DNA from 4 places in the Pseudoalteromonas sp. Z1A6 genome. Region 3 is predicted to be linked to each of the others. Evidence: predicted binding sites of a transcription regulator. Region 3 holds the regulator's gene; each other region holds the start of a gene.
What was found. The regulator FliA, encoded in region 3, starts transcription of late flagellar genes. The targets are predictions, from matches to a motif close to CTAAAGNTNNNNNNNNNNNNGCCGATA.

Region 1 (4,223 bases), on a different contig from region 3:
TTATTAATATATAACTCATTCGATACCTGAAAATCATCTGTATGGCCAGATACTGTTATTTCACCGGGTACATCTTTTAACAGCACACCGATATCTTGAATTATAGGTTTAAACTTAGGTTGTAAAAATGCACTACCTGAAGGAAATGAACCATTCTCTCTAATGCGAATAATTATTTGCTGCCCTAAAGACTCAAGCTCAATTGCGCCATCGATTATTTGCTTTTCAAGCTGCTGCGCTATCTTTTTAACAAGCTCGTTAGTTTGCTCCTGATCGGCTGCTGAAGTTGCTTGCTCAGAAGATTCTTCTTGTGAGGTACTACGAGATTCGCCACCGCGTTTATCCCCGCGCTGTTCTTGCCTGCCGCCTGCTGAGCTTTCATCGCCAGCCTGAAACTCTAACATTTGTTGAGTCATTTCGACTGTTTGCTGCTGAATGGTTTCTATTGGGGTTGGCTCTGGTTTACCTGGGGTAAACTCCATGGCAATAACAGAGGTCCCTTTAGGGATGTCTTTTACTTCAATTTTATTCTGCACACCAAAAGCAAACTTCATAGAGCCCGCAATTTGTTTAAACTTAAGTACATCCATTTCTGAAAACGCGAGCAAGAGTACAAAAAAGCACATTAACAGTGACATTAAATCGGCAAACGTTCCCATCCATGCAGGTAGACCTGGTGGTGGACATTTGCACTCTTGATCAGACATAGTTACTCCTCGGTATCTACTTTACGTTTAGATTCAGCTAAGTAATTTTTCAAAATACCTTCGATTACTTTTGGATTTTGACCATCTTGTATACCTAAAATAGCATCCAAAATTAAACGCTGATTCATCGCTTCCTCGTCTTTACGCAGTTCAAGTTTTACCTGAATAGGAATTGCCACAACATTGGCTAAAAACGCGCCATATAAAGTTGTTAATAGTGCTACTGCCATTGCCGGACCAATTGCCTTTGGGTCATCCATGTTAGACAACATTGCAACCAAACCAATTAGAGTACCAATCATGCCCATTGCAGGCCCTATATCAGCTAACGACTTAAATAAACCCGCGCCCAATTCATGGCGAGTCGTAGTTAGAGAAATATCTTTTTGAAGTGTAGCGCGAACTACATCTGCATCATGGCCATCAACGAGCATATCGACGCCTTTGCGCATAAAGGGGTTTGGAATTTCAGCTTCTTCGAGTGCTAAAAAACCGCCTTTACGAGCTGAATCCGCAAGTTCTACTGCTTTTTCGATAAGTATTTCTGGCGTTTCGATTTTAAACATAAACGCTTTGGCAACAACTTTACCTATCCCCAAAAATTGCGACATGGTGAAGTTTGATAAAACAATAAAGAGTGAACCACCAAATACAATAACCACAGACGGGGTATTGTAAAACATAGCCATTTCACCGCTACTACTCATAAACATAGACATGACAATTAAGCCAATTGCGCCTAGGATCCCAATTATGGTTGCTAAATCCACATTTCCTCCAGAAGTTTCATGCTTAATGGCCTTATCATAAATTTTTATTATTAACTGCTTATCGGCAACATATTGAATTGCTTAAGCCATTTTTATAAATAAACATAAAAAGCAGCCTTTAGCACTATCTTAGATCAAGTTATAAGGGCTACCTAACTATCAATTGATTTATTAAACCAACAGACCGCTATTAAGGCTTTATTAATGCACTTGAAATATAATTTAACGTTATAAAGGTAAAAAACCAATATCATCCTTTGACCTAGTTTAGCATTCCCCCTAAAATTGACCCCTAAATTTATTATGTAAGCTGAAATAAAGATGGCGACTAAAAAACCTGAAAACTTAAGTTTCGAACAAGCACTAGAAGAATTATCTACAATCGTTAGTGACATGGAACAAGGTGACTTATCGCTTGAGCAATCGTTAAAGCAATTTGAGCGTGGAATTGCATTAGCAAGTGCTTCATCAGGGAAATTACAGCAAGCAGAACAAAAAGTATCAGTTTTGATGGGGAATGGCGAAAAGTCAGTACTTACAAATTTTGATAATGATATGGAATAGCTGTGAGCATAAAAAATCATATTGAACGTGCTCAAAAAGATGTAGTAGCGACCTTACAGCAGCATTTTAATCAGCCTCTCGATACAGAAGAAACGGTAAAGAACGCCACCCAGTATGGATTATTTAATGGCGGTAAAAGATTACGTCCATTTTTAGTTTATGCCACAGGTAAAATGCTCGGCGCAAACCATCAAGACTTAAACGTACTTGCTGCTGCAATTGAGTGTATTCATAGCTATTCGTTAGTCCATGATGACTTACCAGCAATGGATGATGACGACTTACGCCGCGGACGCCCTACTTGTCATATAGAGTTTGGCGAGGCAAATGCAATTTTAGCCGGTGATGCTCTTCAAACTCTTGCTTTTGAGCTTATTGCGAATCACAAATTTGAATGCTCATCACAAACACAAGTAAAAATGATTGCTACACTTGCCCACGCATCAGGCCTTCAGGGTATGGTTGGCGGACAAGGCCTTGATATAGCAGCAACTGATAAAGTAATTACCGTACAAGAGCTTGAGCGAATACATAAGCTAAAAACCGGGGCTCTAATTAATTGCGCAATTACACTTGGTGCACTGTGCAGTGAAAAGGCTGATCAACAAACCTTAGAAAATTTAAGTGTTTTTGGGTATGCTATAGGGCTAGCATTTCAAGTACACGACGACATTTTAGATGTTGAAGGCGATACAGTTATTTTAGGAAAGCCACAAGGCTCCGATATTGCCGCGAATAAAGCGACATATCCGGCGTTATTAGGTATGCTAGGCGCTAAAGAAAAGGCGCAAAATTTAATACAACAAGCCCATGAAGCGTTAGCAAATATAGATGCTGACACAACACTTCTTGCGTCGCTAGCAAATTACCTAATTGAGCGTGACCACTAATTTTTGCTCATACGTATTGCAATTAGCACTGACATTATTACTCAACATTAATTATTCGTAAAAGCTTTGGATTAATTAATGTTAGCGAAGGATATATATAAAACCATGACACTTGATAGTAGCAAGTATCCATTACTTAATTTGGTTGACGAGCCAGCCCAATTGCGTGACTTAGCGCAAGACAAACTCCCTGCATTTAGCAATGAGCTGCGCGATTATTTACTCAACTCAGTATCGCAAAGTAGCGGTCATCTAGCGTCTGGTTTAGGGACGGTTGAACTAACCGTTGCGCTGCATTATGTTTATAACACTCCAGACGATCGCCTAGTTTGGGACGTGGGTCATCAAGCTTATCCGCATAAAATCCTTACTGGTCGTCGCGAGCAAATGCACACTATTCGTCAAAAAGACGGTTTACACCCTTTTCCTTTTCGCGATGAAAGTCAATACGATACGTTTAGCGTAGGCCATTCAAGCACGTCTATTTCAGCTGCTTTAGGCATGTCTATTGCCGCACAAAAAGAAGGTAAAGGTCGAAAGTCTGTTGCCATTATTGGCGACGGAGCTATAACCGCAGGCATGGCATTTGAAGCGATGAATCATTTAGGTGATGTAAAATCAGACATGCTTATTATTTTAAATGATAACGAAATGTCGATTTCTGAAAATGTTGGCGCATTAACAAATCACTTTGCTCGAATTTTATCAGGTAGCTTTTATACTAACATTCGTGAAGGTAGTAAAAAGTTACTCTCAGGAGTGCCTCCGGTAAAGCAACTTGCCAGTAAAATGGAAGAGCACATTAAAGGCATGATGATCCCGGGTACCTTCTTTGAAGAATTAGGCCTAAATTACATTGGTCCCATTGATGGTCACGATGTAAACATGCTTGTAGATACATTACGTAATATGCGTAATTTAAAAGGCCCACAGCTTTTACATATAAAAACGCAAAAAGGTAAGGGCTATAAACCGGCTGAAGCCGATCCTATTGGCTATCATGGTGTACCAAAATTCGATCCGAGCACAACTAGCCTACCTAAATCTAAACCTAGTGCTGCTACTTTTTCAAAAGTATTCGGCGATTGGTTATGTGATATGGCCGAACAAGACAGCAAGTTAATGGCTATCACGCCTGCAATGCGCGAAGGTTCAGGCATGGTACGTTTTTCTAAAGAGTTTCCAGATCAATACTTTGATGTGGCCATTGCTGAGCAGCATGCGGTTACTTTAGCTGCTGGCTTTGCCTGTGAAGGTTTAAAACCTGTTGTTGCTATTTACTCAAGCTTTTT
Region 2 (4,223 bases), on a different contig from region 3:
GCAAGCTCGTCGGCTGCCGAATTTAACTGATTAAGATTTTCGAACATAGACTTTGTGTAATCCACTAACTTATCTATTTGCTCCTGATCTTGATTTAACCATTGGAGAATGCCAGCTAGCTGATTTTGTAATCCAAGCTCACCCGCTTTTTCAAAAGCATTTTTAAGGTCATCATTAAAAGGAGCTAAACCTTCCGCTACTCGTTTTTCTGGTGCTGGTCTATATTCTTCATAGCTTTTAACTGTTGCTATTGTTTTTGTTTGGCGTAAATCCATAGAAAAAGCCACCAGCTGATCGCTGTCTAAACTCAGCTCTTGCGCTTGTTCAAATGCTTCATCTAAATCACCACCAAAAAAGGTTTTACTTAAATCTTGTAAGTCTTCCATCATTGCATTAATAGCTTCTTGCTCTTGCTCATTTAAGTCACCATTAACCGACATCGAAAATGATACCTGTCGAGATTGCGATGATGAGCTTGCAAACGACTCGCTATTACTGTTTTGCTGATAGCCACTTGCCGACTGAGATTCAAATGCATCTGCAAAGCTAATACTTACCTCGTCACCCTCTGCGGTGGTAAATTTATACTCTGCATTACTCGTCATACTGACATATTGAGCCTGGCTTATATTTACGCTGGCAGGTTGTGGGTTAAATAACGACTCTTCAAACTTATCGAGCCCATTGTAAATTCCCTCTTTGGACTTATTAATCCCCTCTTCCATGTCATCATTAAATACACCTGTACCTTTGAGTTCATCAACAGCGTCGTCAATCCCTATTTGGACTCCTTTGCGCGCGTCGCCTAACATATCTTTGAGCTTTTCGTCATCAGCGCCATTAGCTTTTGCTTTATTAACAGCACTACTTACAAAATCGAGTACGTTTTTTACTATTTCATCAAAATCAAATAGTGGTTTATCTGCTTTTTTTTCTGCGATAGGCAATCCAAGCTGCTCAGCCATTTTATCGCCAAGCACCTTTGCGGCCAACTCTCGGCCTCGTTGTTGATAGCTATCTTGAGGAGACGTAATTGTAGGTTGCTGTATATCAGCTTTATTATTGAATTTATTGATGTTGTTGTTTGGCGTAAAGCCATAATTACCTATTTTCATGATTCGTCTCCTAAGCGTGCGTAGTTTATTATCGGCTATAACAACAAAAACTAAAGTACAATGTTCAATAAAACAGCATAAATGCTAGCCAAAACTAGACAAATACGCAGCGCTCCCTACAATAGCGCCGATAAACAGATCTTAGATAAGGTAGTAGCGTTAATGGCAGTTATTAAAATAGATACCACACAGTACCAAACGCAGTTAAGTGAAAAAGAGCAGCGTATTAGTGCACAGTTCCAACGTTTTGGTGTGGAGCAACTAGAAGTATTTAGCTCAGAGCCAACTAACTACCGCCAACGTGCTGAATTTAGAGTATGGCACGACGGTGACGATCTGTTTCACATTATGTTTGATCAACAAACAAAAGAAAAAATCCGTGTTGATACATTTGATCCAGCAGCGCCTCTAGTTGGTGAAATAATGCAGGTGATGATTGAGCATCTTAAGCCTTGTGAAATATTACGTCGTAAGTTATTTCAAATCGATTACCTATCCACTCTAAGTGGTGAAATTTTAGTAAGCTTGCTTTATCACAAACCACTTGATGATGAATGGTTAAGTGAAATTAAAGCGCTTAAAGAAAAACTAAGCAGTAAATACAAAATTGACTTTATCGGCCGTGCTCGCAAACAAAAAGAAGTGCTGGGTGATGACTTTGTAACTGAGCGTTTAACAGTTAATGGTCAAGAGCTTATTTATCAACAAGTAGAAAATAGCTTTACTCAGCCTAATGCAAAAGTAAATATTAATATGCTGGAGTGGGCGCAAGATTTATGTAAACCACTTAAAAATGATTTATTAGAACTGTATTGCGGTAACGGTAACTTTTCAATTGCGTTAGCGGGCTGTTTTAATAAAGTATTAGCAACAGAAATATCAAAATCATCTGTTCATTCTGCTCAATACAATATTGCTAAAAATAACGTAGAGAACTTAGATATTATTCGTATGTCTAGTGAAGAGTTTACTCAAGCAATGAATGGCGAGCGTACTTTCTCTCGTTTAGACGGTATTGACCTTAAAAGCTATGACTGCCAAACCATATTAGTTGATCCACCGCGCGCGGGCATGGATGAATTAACGTGTAACTTAGTAGCTAACTACGAAAGCATAATTTATATATCGTGTAATCCTGAAACCCTTGAGCGTGACCTTGATCACCTAACACGTACGCACAACGTTAAGCGCTTTGCTATATTTGATCAGTTCCCATATACACATCACATTGAGTCGGGTGTTTTCTTGCAGCGCAAATAAATACGCTCAGTAAACGTTACCCATAAAAAAAGCTCCTTGTAGGAGCTTTTTTAGTTTTAGCTAAACTTACTTGTTAGCTAAGTAATTAATCAGTTTGCTAATATCTTCTGGTTCAGTAATACCCGACTCACGACCTAGGTTTAATTTATACTTACCATTTACAATAAATGTAGGTACGCCACGTAGTGCGCCTTTTTCTTTAAAGTAGTCTTGATCGCGTTTCATTTTAGAGCTCAGCGTACGTACCGAGAAGCTTTTAAACAGCTTATCAAACTTATCGCCATCAACGCCCTGCGCTACAAATATATCTTTTACATCTGCAAGCTCATTAAAACTAGCGCGCTTTGTATGAATATGATTAAAGATTGCAGAGACAATTTTATCTTTTTGCGGAAGCACTTCTGCAGTAGCGAGTGCTTGGCTCATCATCTGTTGGTTTTCTGGGTCGCGTACACCTACAAAATCAACATGGCTCTTTTTAAATTTAACGTTTTTATCAAGCTTAGGCTTAAACTCACCAATTAGTGCTTCCATGTTATTACATGCAGGGCAGTAAAATGAGAAAAACTCTTTAATTTCTGGCTTTTTTGTTGCGCGCTCAGAAACAACGTCGTAATGCACGCCTTCTTCATACGTTGCTGCAAAGCTTGTTGCCGCCATAGGAAGTAGTACTGCAAGCAAACCTGCTTTAACTAATTTAATCATTATTATGCTCCGAAATTTATAGTGCTAATAAAAACGCTACTAACTCATCAAGTTCTTTTTGATTTTTGATGGTGTTGAGGTTTATTTTATATTTATCGTTAACAATAAAAGTAGGTACACCTGTAAGTGCGCCTAATTTTGAATATTTATTTTGTTTGTTTTGCATTGCTTGCTCAGCCGAAATAACTGGCATGCTTGCAATTTCTTGATCAAACGTTGCGCTATCAATACCGTTTACTTCAAGTAATTTTTTAACGTCTTTCATTTCAGTTAAAGGAGCACGCTGAACATGAATACTTTTAAAAATTTGATCGCTAATACTCTGCGCCTGACCATGCTGCTTAGCAATTAAGTAGGCAAAGCTTAAATTACTTTGTGCTTGTGGCGACACGCCACCTAAAAAGTTCACGTGGTTTTTAATAAACTCCGCGCCTTCTGGCAAGCCTTGTTCAATTGCTTTTGCTACTGGTTCAAACTTAAAGCAATGTGGACAGTAAAATGAGAAAAACTCGGTTACTTGTGGTGATGTACTTTTGTCTACATCAATAACAGTGTATTGATTATCAACTTCAAACTGTGCAGCAAGTGCTGCAAATGGTAAACATAAAAGTAATAAACTCAGTTTTAATTTTTTAAGCATTTGTATCTCGTTGTACTTGTCTTTAAATAAAATATTACGGCAATAACTTTAACGGTGCTTCTTGCAGTGCTGCAAGTTGCTCCTTCAGTGCTAAAATTTGTTGCTCCCAGTATTTGTCATCAGCAAACCATGTAAAGTTCCGCACAAAGGCAGGATCGCTCCATCGTTTAGCTACCCATCCCATATAATGGATAATACGCATCGCTCGCAGCGGTTCAATTAATTTGAGTTGAGAGTGATCAAAATCACAAAACTCTTCATACGCACTCACAAGGGTGTCTAACTGTAACAGTTGCGTCGCTCTATCGCCACTGAGCATCATCCATAAATCTTGGATTGCAGGACCTTGGCGGCTGTCATCTAAATCAACAAACATTAGCGCATCACCTGCCCACAAAATATTACCAACGTGGCAGTCACCATGTAAGCGAATACTTTGCACATCTTTATACTGTTTTTGCGCCTGCTCTATCACTAAATCTAAAATAGTATAAAAGGCAGTA
Region 3 (4,223 bases):
CAACCGGTTTTTCTACCGGTTTAGAAGCGGGTGCTTTTACAGGTTCTGGTTTTTTTACAGGCACACTCGCTTTTGCAGCTGGTTTAGCTGGGATATTGGGCTGTTTCACAGCTGGAGTGCTTTCTATTGATTTAGGTGCAGTGCCTTTACCATGAAGTTCATCAAGAAGCGCTTCAAATTCATCATCACTAATTTCATCATCTGATGAATTAGCAGTATTTGACGCTGGTTTAGCTGGTTCTACAGGTGCTTTAACTACACTACTTTGCTCAGGTGCTTTACTCGCAACCTCACCAAAACTGCCAACTCCATGTAACTCGTCTAATAAGCTGTCAAATTCATCATCAGTAATATCACCATTAAAATCACTACTACTTGCTACTGGCTTTTCAACTGCAGGACCTTGTCCTTTACCGTGTAGTTCATCAAGTAAGTTTTCAAATTCATCTTCAGTGATTTCGTTTATTTCAGCATCACTAACCGAAGGAGTTCCGCTAAACATTTCATCAAATGCAAATGGATCTTCCTCATCAGCTATTGGCGTATCAACTACTTCATCAAGAGGTTGTTCAACGTCAGTTTCTGAAGCGACTCCGTTAAGCTCGGCTTCTGTTGGAGGTAGGCCCAAAATGTGGAGGGTTTGAAGTAACTCAGGATCTGCTGGTTCTGGCTTATCCCTATTTTGGATAGTCGCGAACATTTCATTAATGGTGTCGAGCGCTTGTAAAATAACATCCATTAACTCTGAATTGACCGTTCGCACGCCTTGACGTAGTAAATCAAATACGTTTTCAGCGCCGTGGCAAGCATCAACAAGTTCTGTCATAGCTAAAAAGCCTGCACCACCTTTTACAGTGTGAAAGCCTCTAAATATGGCATTTAGTAACTCGGTATCTTCTGGATTATTTTCCAGTTCAACTAACTGTTCAGATAAAAGCTCTAGGATTTCTCCTGCCTCTACAAGAAAGTCTTGTAAAATATCTTCATCGACTTCAAACATGCAGTTACTCTCCTCTTAGAAGCCCAAACTTGATAAAAGATCATCGACTTCATCTTGATCAGATACAACATCATTACGCGATTCTTTATCAATAATAGGGCCTTCAGGACCTGCTAAAGTTTGTGTGGCAACTGGTTCTTTTATTTTTTGTTGTTCTACTTTATTCGCTGTGTTGTCACTGTCATCTCGTTCAGCAAACGCTGTTAAAAGATGAAGTAAGCTTTCTTCTACTTCTCTAACAAGTTCTATAACACGGCGAATAACTTGACCTGTTAAGTCTTGATAGTCTTGAGCCATTAGTACATTTGTCATTAAGCTTTGAAGCTCATCCGTTTTATGATGAGAGTTATTCATAAACTCATCGATACTATGGCAAAGTTGTTTAAACTCACCAAGCTCAATCTCCCGGCTCATTAAACGATCCCATGTCGGTTTGATATGAGATATTTCATCTGCAAGTTGCTGAGCTATAGGTAAACTAGCCTCAACAGCATCCATTGTTTTATTAGCCGCATTTTCTGTCATTTCTATAACATAATTAAGCCGCTTTTTAGCATCTGGAATCGCATCTGTCGTTATGTTAGTTAAGCGAGTATCAAGCTCAAAGCTTTTAAGTGCTTCGTGCAGTTGACGAGTCAACTTCCCAACTTCAGCAAATAATTTAGACTGCTCTTGCGAAGCTGTCTCTAAAATCAACTGATTAGCTTTATCTTGCTCATCGTTTTCTAAATAAATGACGAGTTGACGAGCTTGTTCTAACGTTATTTGAGGCGCAGCTGGTGCTGACATAAGCCTCTCCCCCATCATTAGCCTAAGCGTTCAAATACTTTTTCTAATTTAGTTTTTAATGTTCCAGCCGTAAATGGCTTAACAATATAACCATTAACGCCAGCTTGCGCTGCAGCAATTATTTGTTCTTTTTTAGCTTCTGCCGTTACCATCAATACAGGGATATGTTTTAACTTATCATCTGCACGAATTGCTCTTAGAAGGTCAATACCTTGCATTCCCGGCATATTCCAATCTGTAACCACAAAATCAAATACTTGATTTTGTAACATAGGCAGAGCTGTAGACCCGTCATCAGCTTCTTGAACGTTAGTGAAACCTAAGTCACGTAATAGGTTTTTTATAATTCGTCTCATCGTTGAAAAATCATCAACTACAAGAATTTTCATGTTTTTATCCAAAACATCCCCCAGTGAGGTATTAACCTTAGTTTACTTACTACTAGTTTATCCAGTCATTGATTTTAGCTTTAAGCTTAATCATCGCCTGACCATGTATCTGACTTACACGCGATTCACTTACATCGAGTATATGTCCTATTTCTTTTAAATTCATTTCATCGTTATAGTATAAAGAAAGTACCATTGCATCACGCTCTGGTAATGACTTTATTGCATTTAGCAAAGACTCATTAAACCGATCATTTTTAACATTATTAAAAGGTTTGTCTAGCGCTAAATCTTGGCCTACGGGAGTAATAACATCCTCATCTACACCAAGGTCTTCTATACCTAATACTTTACTGGTATTAACATCATTTAAAATATGATGGTACTCATTGAGTGAAATTTCAAGTTTTTCAGCAACTTCTGTATCTGTTGGTTCGCGATTCAGACTGCTTTCGAGCCCAGTAATTGCTTCTGCAACTTGTCGGCTTTTACGGTGTACTGAACGAGGAGCCCAATCACCACGGCGCATTTCATCAAGCATAGCCCCGCGAATACGAATACCGGCGAAGGTTTCAAAGCTTGCGCCTTTTGTTGCATCAAAGTTTTTTGAAGCTTCTATTAAACCTATCATTCCTGATTGAATTAAATCATCAAGCTGAACGCTAGGTGGTAATCGAGCAATTAGATGACATGCCACTTTTTTAACAAGTGATGCATGTTTCTCAACAATCACATTTAAGTTTTGTGTTGATTGATATCCCATAGCTCTATTCACCAATGTTGTCATAATTAGCCGTTTACTAGTTTCTCAATGAAAAACTCTAAATGCCCAGATGGTTGATTTGGTATTGGCCATTTAACTGCTTTTGTCGCCAGCGCTTTAAACGCGAGAGCGGCTGGCGAACTTGGAAAGAGCTCAACAATCACCTTTTGGCGACGTGTTGCTTTGCGCATATTTTCGTCATAAGGAACCGTTGCTACTAGCTCCATTGAAACATCTAAAAAGCGATCGGTAACTTTAGATAGTTTTGCAAACAATTCAGTGCCTTCACGCATACTGCGGACCATATTGGCAACAATTTTGAACTTATAAACACCGTGCTCGCGGCTTAATACTTTAATAAGTGCGTAAGCATCGGTTATTGATGTTGGTTCATCGCACACTACAACCATTACATCTTGTGCTGCTCGTGAGAAGCTTAGCACCATGTCTGAAATACCAGCGGCTGTATCTACAATTAAAATATCAAATTCGGTATTCAATTCGCTAAATGCACGAATTAGCCCGGCATGCTCAGATGGCGATAATTCAACCATACTTTGCGAGCCCGATGTAGCAGGTACAATTTTAATACCAGCAGGCCCTTCAACTAAAATCTCGTCAAGCTCACATTCACCTGACAAAACGTGTGATAAATTGCGCTCTACACGTAAACCAAGCATCACATCACAGTTTGCTAAACCTAGGTCAGCATCCAGCACTAATACTCTATTACCTTGTTGCCCTAGTGCAATAGCGGTATTTAGAGAAACATTTGTTTTCCCCACCCCACCTTTACCACCGGTTACAGCGATAACTTTTACGCCGTTGTTATTGTTTTGACTCATTTTGCGCAGGCCGCTTGCTTGATCTAATACTGTGTTAATCATACATCCCTACTGTACTTGGCGCCACTGCTTGGTGCCTTGAATGTTGTGCTTTTGTTCTTTTTAAATATAACTGCTCAGCCTTTTTCACTAGTTTTTCAGCATTTGCAACACGAATATCTTCTGGCACTCGTTGACCGTTAGTAAGATACCCTATTGGAAGGCGATTTTGAATCGCAATACTAATAATCTCACCCAAACTTAATGATTCATCTAACTTAGTGAAAATACAACCACTTAACTGTACTTTTTTAAAGTGACGTACTGTTTCTTGTAATACATTAATTTGTGCCGTCGCGCTTAGTACTAAGTAGCTGCGAATATCCACACGTTGGTTACGCATTAACGTGTTTAACTGCTCAGTTAAACGTAAATCTCGCTGACTCATACCTGCTGTA
Region 4 (4,210 bases), on a different contig from region 3:
ACTGTATGCCTAAGAGTTTAAAATTGATGGTAATATGGATTATATAAACGGATGCAATATTTAGAGTTTAGGTCGTGTTTGAATATCAACTAAAAAAGAGTACTAGACGCAAAACAGTCGCAATAAAAGTGCATAGTCAAAAGGTAACTGTGTATGCGCCACATTTTGTCGCAAAAAAACACATTGATACTTGGTTATTTGACAAACAAGAGTGGGTTGCAGAACAATTAAAAAAACAATTGTCAATTGATGACACTAAGCAGTACCCTTTTGAATCTAAAAAAATAAGTGTTTTTTCAGAAACTATTTATTTGAAATTGGACTCAGGCCAAGATTCCAAAGTAACCCCGTATGATGACCACTTACTTATTACAATATCTCCTCGAGTTAAAAACACTAATCAAAAGTATCGACAGCTATTAGAGACTTATTTAAAAGAGCAGCTTATTGCTTACATAGAAATGCGTTTAGCGTATTTCTGTACTCAAATGGGTGAAGAGTTGCCAAATGATTTAAAAATAGGTGTTTATAAACGAAAGTGGGGGAGTTGTAATAGCAAGCGAGAACTCACTTTTAATTTACATCTTATAGGTGCTCCTTACCACGCTATAGATTATGTGATTGTTCATGAGCTTGCCCATTTAAAGTATTTAAATCATAGCAAAGCTTTTTGGCAGCGAGTAGAGGCGTTTTTCCCCGATTACAAAACATCATCTAATTGGTTAAAACAAAATGGTATGAGTTTACAGTGGGTGTTTTGATGTTACTGAATATAGGAATATAGGAATATAGGAATATAGGAATATAGGAATATAGGAATAGTAGAGAAGTGGTGGAGGGAGCTGGATTCGAACCAGCGAAGGCTGAGCCGTCAGATTTACAGTCTGATCCCTTTGGCCGCTCGGGAACCCCTCCACACTAATTTTATTGCATTTGGCCCCACTTAACTTAGCGGTAAGAAAAGTGGTGGAGGGAGCTGGATTCGAACCAGCGAAGGCTGAGCCGTCAGATTTACAGTCTGATCCCTTTGGCCGCTCGGGAACCCCTCCAATGCAACGGCGCTGATAATAGCAAATTGCGTATTTAAGTAAAGAAAAAAGCTAAAGAAAATTGAAATAAAGCCGATAAATATCTATCAGTTACCACAATCGGCTAAAGACTATGCAAATAGATGATTTGTTAATCACAGAGAGTCAGTTAAACAGTAGACTCAATAATAGTGTGCATGAAAATCGCCGTGGCGAATTTGCACTATTATTAGCGATGCTGTCACATGACGCACTCGACTTTAGTCAATTTCATTTACCAAAAACTGAAATAGATAATTTAGTTATAGAAGAAGAGGCGTTAAGAAAGCAATTTGGCGCAGGTCCAAAGCAACTTTTAGCCCCTGATGAATATAATATGTTGGTTGGACAATTTAATGCATCATTAATATCTCAAGAAGGAGAGCACTGTGGTATGACAAGTATTAAGTTAAGACAATGCTTAAGCCCTGAACCACTTGCGATTAGAAATGATGATAAGCATATTCCACTTAATATAATAGATAACTGTGAGCTTGCCGTCAGAAGAAGAATTAAAAGCGAACAAACCCAACTAGCTAATCCCCCTATAGATGCAGCTGCTTTTTACGACAGCCTTAATAATGATGCATTACATCAACCACTTCAGCTCATTGCGGTGTGATATATGATTGTAATAATCACCAGTTAATATATGCTTTATAACGGGTCTGCTTTATATATTTGCTAATAATTGATTTAATGAAAAAAAAGCATCCAAAAATTAAATGCAATTGCTATAATGGCGTCAAATGGTATGACATGAAATGCCATTATCATTAAACCAAGGTAATTAGGAACGTAATGAAGAAAACATTCACGCTAAATCACGAGAAAATCAAATACCCTCGTATGGTTGATGCTGCAAAGCACGAAGTGAAAAAATATTTGAAAAGAGAGCGTAATAAAACGCTACCTGAAGATGCTGACTATTGGGCATTTGACTGTAAGTTTGGTAACACAGCTGAAGATGCGCAAGTTGTGCACGTTGCTGAATTAAGTAACCAAATTGGCGAAATTGAAAAGCAAGGTTTGACCTCTTTCTATGTAGAGATTTTAGCTCGACCTGCTCAACGTCAACAGTTAGATTTAGATGATGACGAATAACACTTAATTTAATTAAGTGTTCGAAGTTTTAAAATGAGCCCAAGTGGCTCATTTTTTGTTTTTATGCATTAAAGATTCACCATAAATCATTTTTATTAGTAACCAATAAGTAGAATTTTACTTTATTAACATTTGCATAACAAAATGTAGTGATATAGGGTGTGTTTAATAAAAAAAACAAAACAGTTGTACCATGCCAATAAATTACTCTGACCACCAATTGAAATTAAGCTTAAAGAGCTCTAAGGTACTTGTCGTTGACGATCAGCTATTAAGCTTAATTGTATTAAAAAAAATATTATCAGAGCATTTTAGTGTAACAACAACGAGCTGTGGTGAGGATGCGATTGAAATTTGTAAACATAATCCGCCAGATATAATACTACTCGATATTAATATGGAAGGAATGAGTGGTATTGAAACATGTCTAAAATTAAAAAATATATCTGAAACACAAGATATCCCCGTTATTTTTGTAACCTCATCTGAAAATCAAGAAGAAGAGTGCTGGGAAGCCGGAGCTGTAGATTTTATAAAGAAACCAACTAACTCGGAAACTTTATATAGAAGAGTGCGCGCCCATATTACGATGAAACTTCAACATGACTTACTCAATCAAAAAGTATTTCTAGATGATTTAACAAAGGTATTCAATCGTCGTTATTTTGATGCGCATTTTTCTAAAATGGAACGAAGCGCCTTACGAGAAAAAGTCGACTATGCACTATTACTCATCGATATAGACTACTTTAAGCAATACAACGATCTTTATGGTCATGTGCAAGGCGATACGGTTTTAAACCTTGTTGCACAAACTATTACTAATAGTTTGCAAAGGCCAACCGATTTTGTTGCGCGTTACGGCGGCGAAGAGTTTGTAGTTGTTTTACCGCATACAAGCACTGAAGGTGCGATTTGTGTTGCTGATAAAATTAAACAAAATGTGGTCGATTTAGGAATATTACACAGATATTCAGAATATGACTTTGTGACTATTAGTATTGGCGGTGCAACCCTACAACCGTACGTAAATAACAAAAACACCTTGCAGATCGCAGATGAAAAAATGTATGAGTCCAAAATGCAAGGTCGTAACCAAGTGTGTTTTTAAGTTTAGCTAGCTAATAAATCACTTTGCCACTTAAAAACACCTTGTAGGTGATAAATATTAAATAAGATTATTTATTACACGCTATGACATTTTTTGTACTTTTTATTGCTACCACATGGGCAGTCATCATTTCTGCCCACTTTAATATCTTCAACAGGATATATAGTGCCATCTAAATAACGCCATTGAGTGTTTTCTTTAATAAACTGCGATTTTTCGTGGAGCTCACAAAATAAGTTTTGATAAAAATATTGGGCTTTAAATTCTACAGTGCCGGTATCTCCATCATGGCTTGACCCAATTACATCAAGATTTATAAATCGACAGCTGTTAGCAAAATCATTGATTTCTTTAACCGGATTTTCAGCTTGTTTTTCTTTTGCGTAGGTTTGATAAACATATTCTGCATTTTTAATAACATAAGCACTGAATCGTGAGCGCATAAGTTGTTCAGGAGAATCAGCTTGCTTAACAGATAAGTGAAGCGGCTCGCAGCAATCAGCATAATTGTGCCCACTGCTGCAAAAACATAATGTGGTATTGAGTGAAGTCATAATAATAATACAAAGTCTAAAACATTAGTTTAACAAGCTTATTGGGCGAGTGATATCTCTGTTGTTTGAGACTTTTTAGTAAAACAGTATAGTTTTGTATTCGTTTTACTTAAATCGAACGATAAATTCGTAAGTAGTTGGTTATTAACTATATCGGTCCAGGTAATTACCGCTGCAAAGTTTCCGTTATGTAATGCAGAATTTAATACATACTCTAAATTTACTAGGTGCTTCTGTCTAATAACAAGTAATTTACTTGTATCAATAGAGCATGAGTCAAGTAAAGCTTTGCTAGGTACGTGATCTGGAGCAATTAGTAACGTCCATGCATTAGAGCTATTGTATTGGTGTAATACTTTTAAAAGCTCAAAGGT

Region 1: pomA (flagellar motor protein PomA) is a predicted target of FliA. The motif match lies at 1,537-1,563, and genes of this name have one in related genera.
Region 2: GQR46_RS02080 (DUF5610 domain-containing protein) is a predicted target of FliA. The motif match lies at 1,145-1,171, and genes of this name have one in related genera.
Region 4: GQR46_RS16445 (VC2046/SO_2500 family protein) is a predicted target of FliA. The motif match lies at 1,101-1,127, and genes of this name have one in related genera.

What each region holds. Positions count from the first base shown of each region.
Region 1 covers NZ_WTKW01000023.1:11,286-15,508, reverse strand. The annotation lists gene GQR46_RS02865 (flagellar motor protein MotB) at 1-707, opposite strand, end outside; gene pomA (flagellar motor protein PomA) at 710-1,477, opposite strand; gene GQR46_RS02855 (exodeoxyribonuclease VII small subunit) at 1,799-2,041, shown strand; gene ispA ((2E,6E)-farnesyl diphosphate synthase) at 2,044-2,931, shown strand; gene dxs (1-deoxy-D-xylulose-5-phosphate synthase) at 3,037-4,223, shown strand, end outside.
Region 2 covers NZ_WTKW01000017.1:1,577-5,799, forward strand. The annotation lists gene GQR46_RS02080 (DUF5610 domain-containing protein) at 1-1,115, opposite strand, end outside; gene trmA (tRNA (uridine(54)-C5)-methyltransferase TrmA) at 1,278-2,375, shown strand; gene GQR46_RS02090 (thiol:disulfide interchange protein DsbA/DsbL) at 2,442-3,080, opposite strand; gene GQR46_RS02095 (thiol:disulfide interchange protein DsbA/DsbL) at 3,097-3,720, opposite strand; gene GQR46_RS02100 (serine/threonine protein kinase) at 3,755-4,223, opposite strand, start outside.
Region 3 covers NZ_WTKW01000012.1:17,323-21,545, forward strand. The annotation lists gene GQR46_RS01525 (chemotaxis protein CheA) at 1-1,000, opposite strand, end outside; gene GQR46_RS01530 (protein phosphatase CheZ) at 1,016-1,789, opposite strand; gene cheY (chemotaxis response regulator CheY) at 1,807-2,190, opposite strand; gene GQR46_RS01540 (RNA polymerase sigma factor FliA) at 2,231-2,941, opposite strand; gene GQR46_RS01545 (MinD/ParA family protein) at 2,968-3,828, opposite strand; gene flhF (flagellar biosynthesis protein FlhF) at 3,821-4,223, opposite strand, start outside.
Region 4 covers NZ_WTKW01000329.1:149-4,358, forward strand. The annotation lists gene GQR46_RS16430 (SprT family zinc-dependent metalloprotease) at 123-761, shown strand; tRNA gene GQR46_RS16435 (tRNA-Tyr) at 831-915, opposite strand; tRNA gene GQR46_RS16440 (tRNA-Tyr) at 965-1,049, opposite strand; gene GQR46_RS16445 (VC2046/SO_2500 family protein) at 1,162-1,689, shown strand; gene GQR46_RS16450 (DUF6172 family protein) at 1,869-2,171, shown strand; gene GQR46_RS16455 (diguanylate cyclase) at 2,365-3,282, shown strand; gene GQR46_RS16460 (YchJ family protein) at 3,357-3,836, opposite strand; gene GQR46_RS16465 (SulA-like leucine-rich domain-containing protein) at 3,875-4,210, opposite strand, start outside.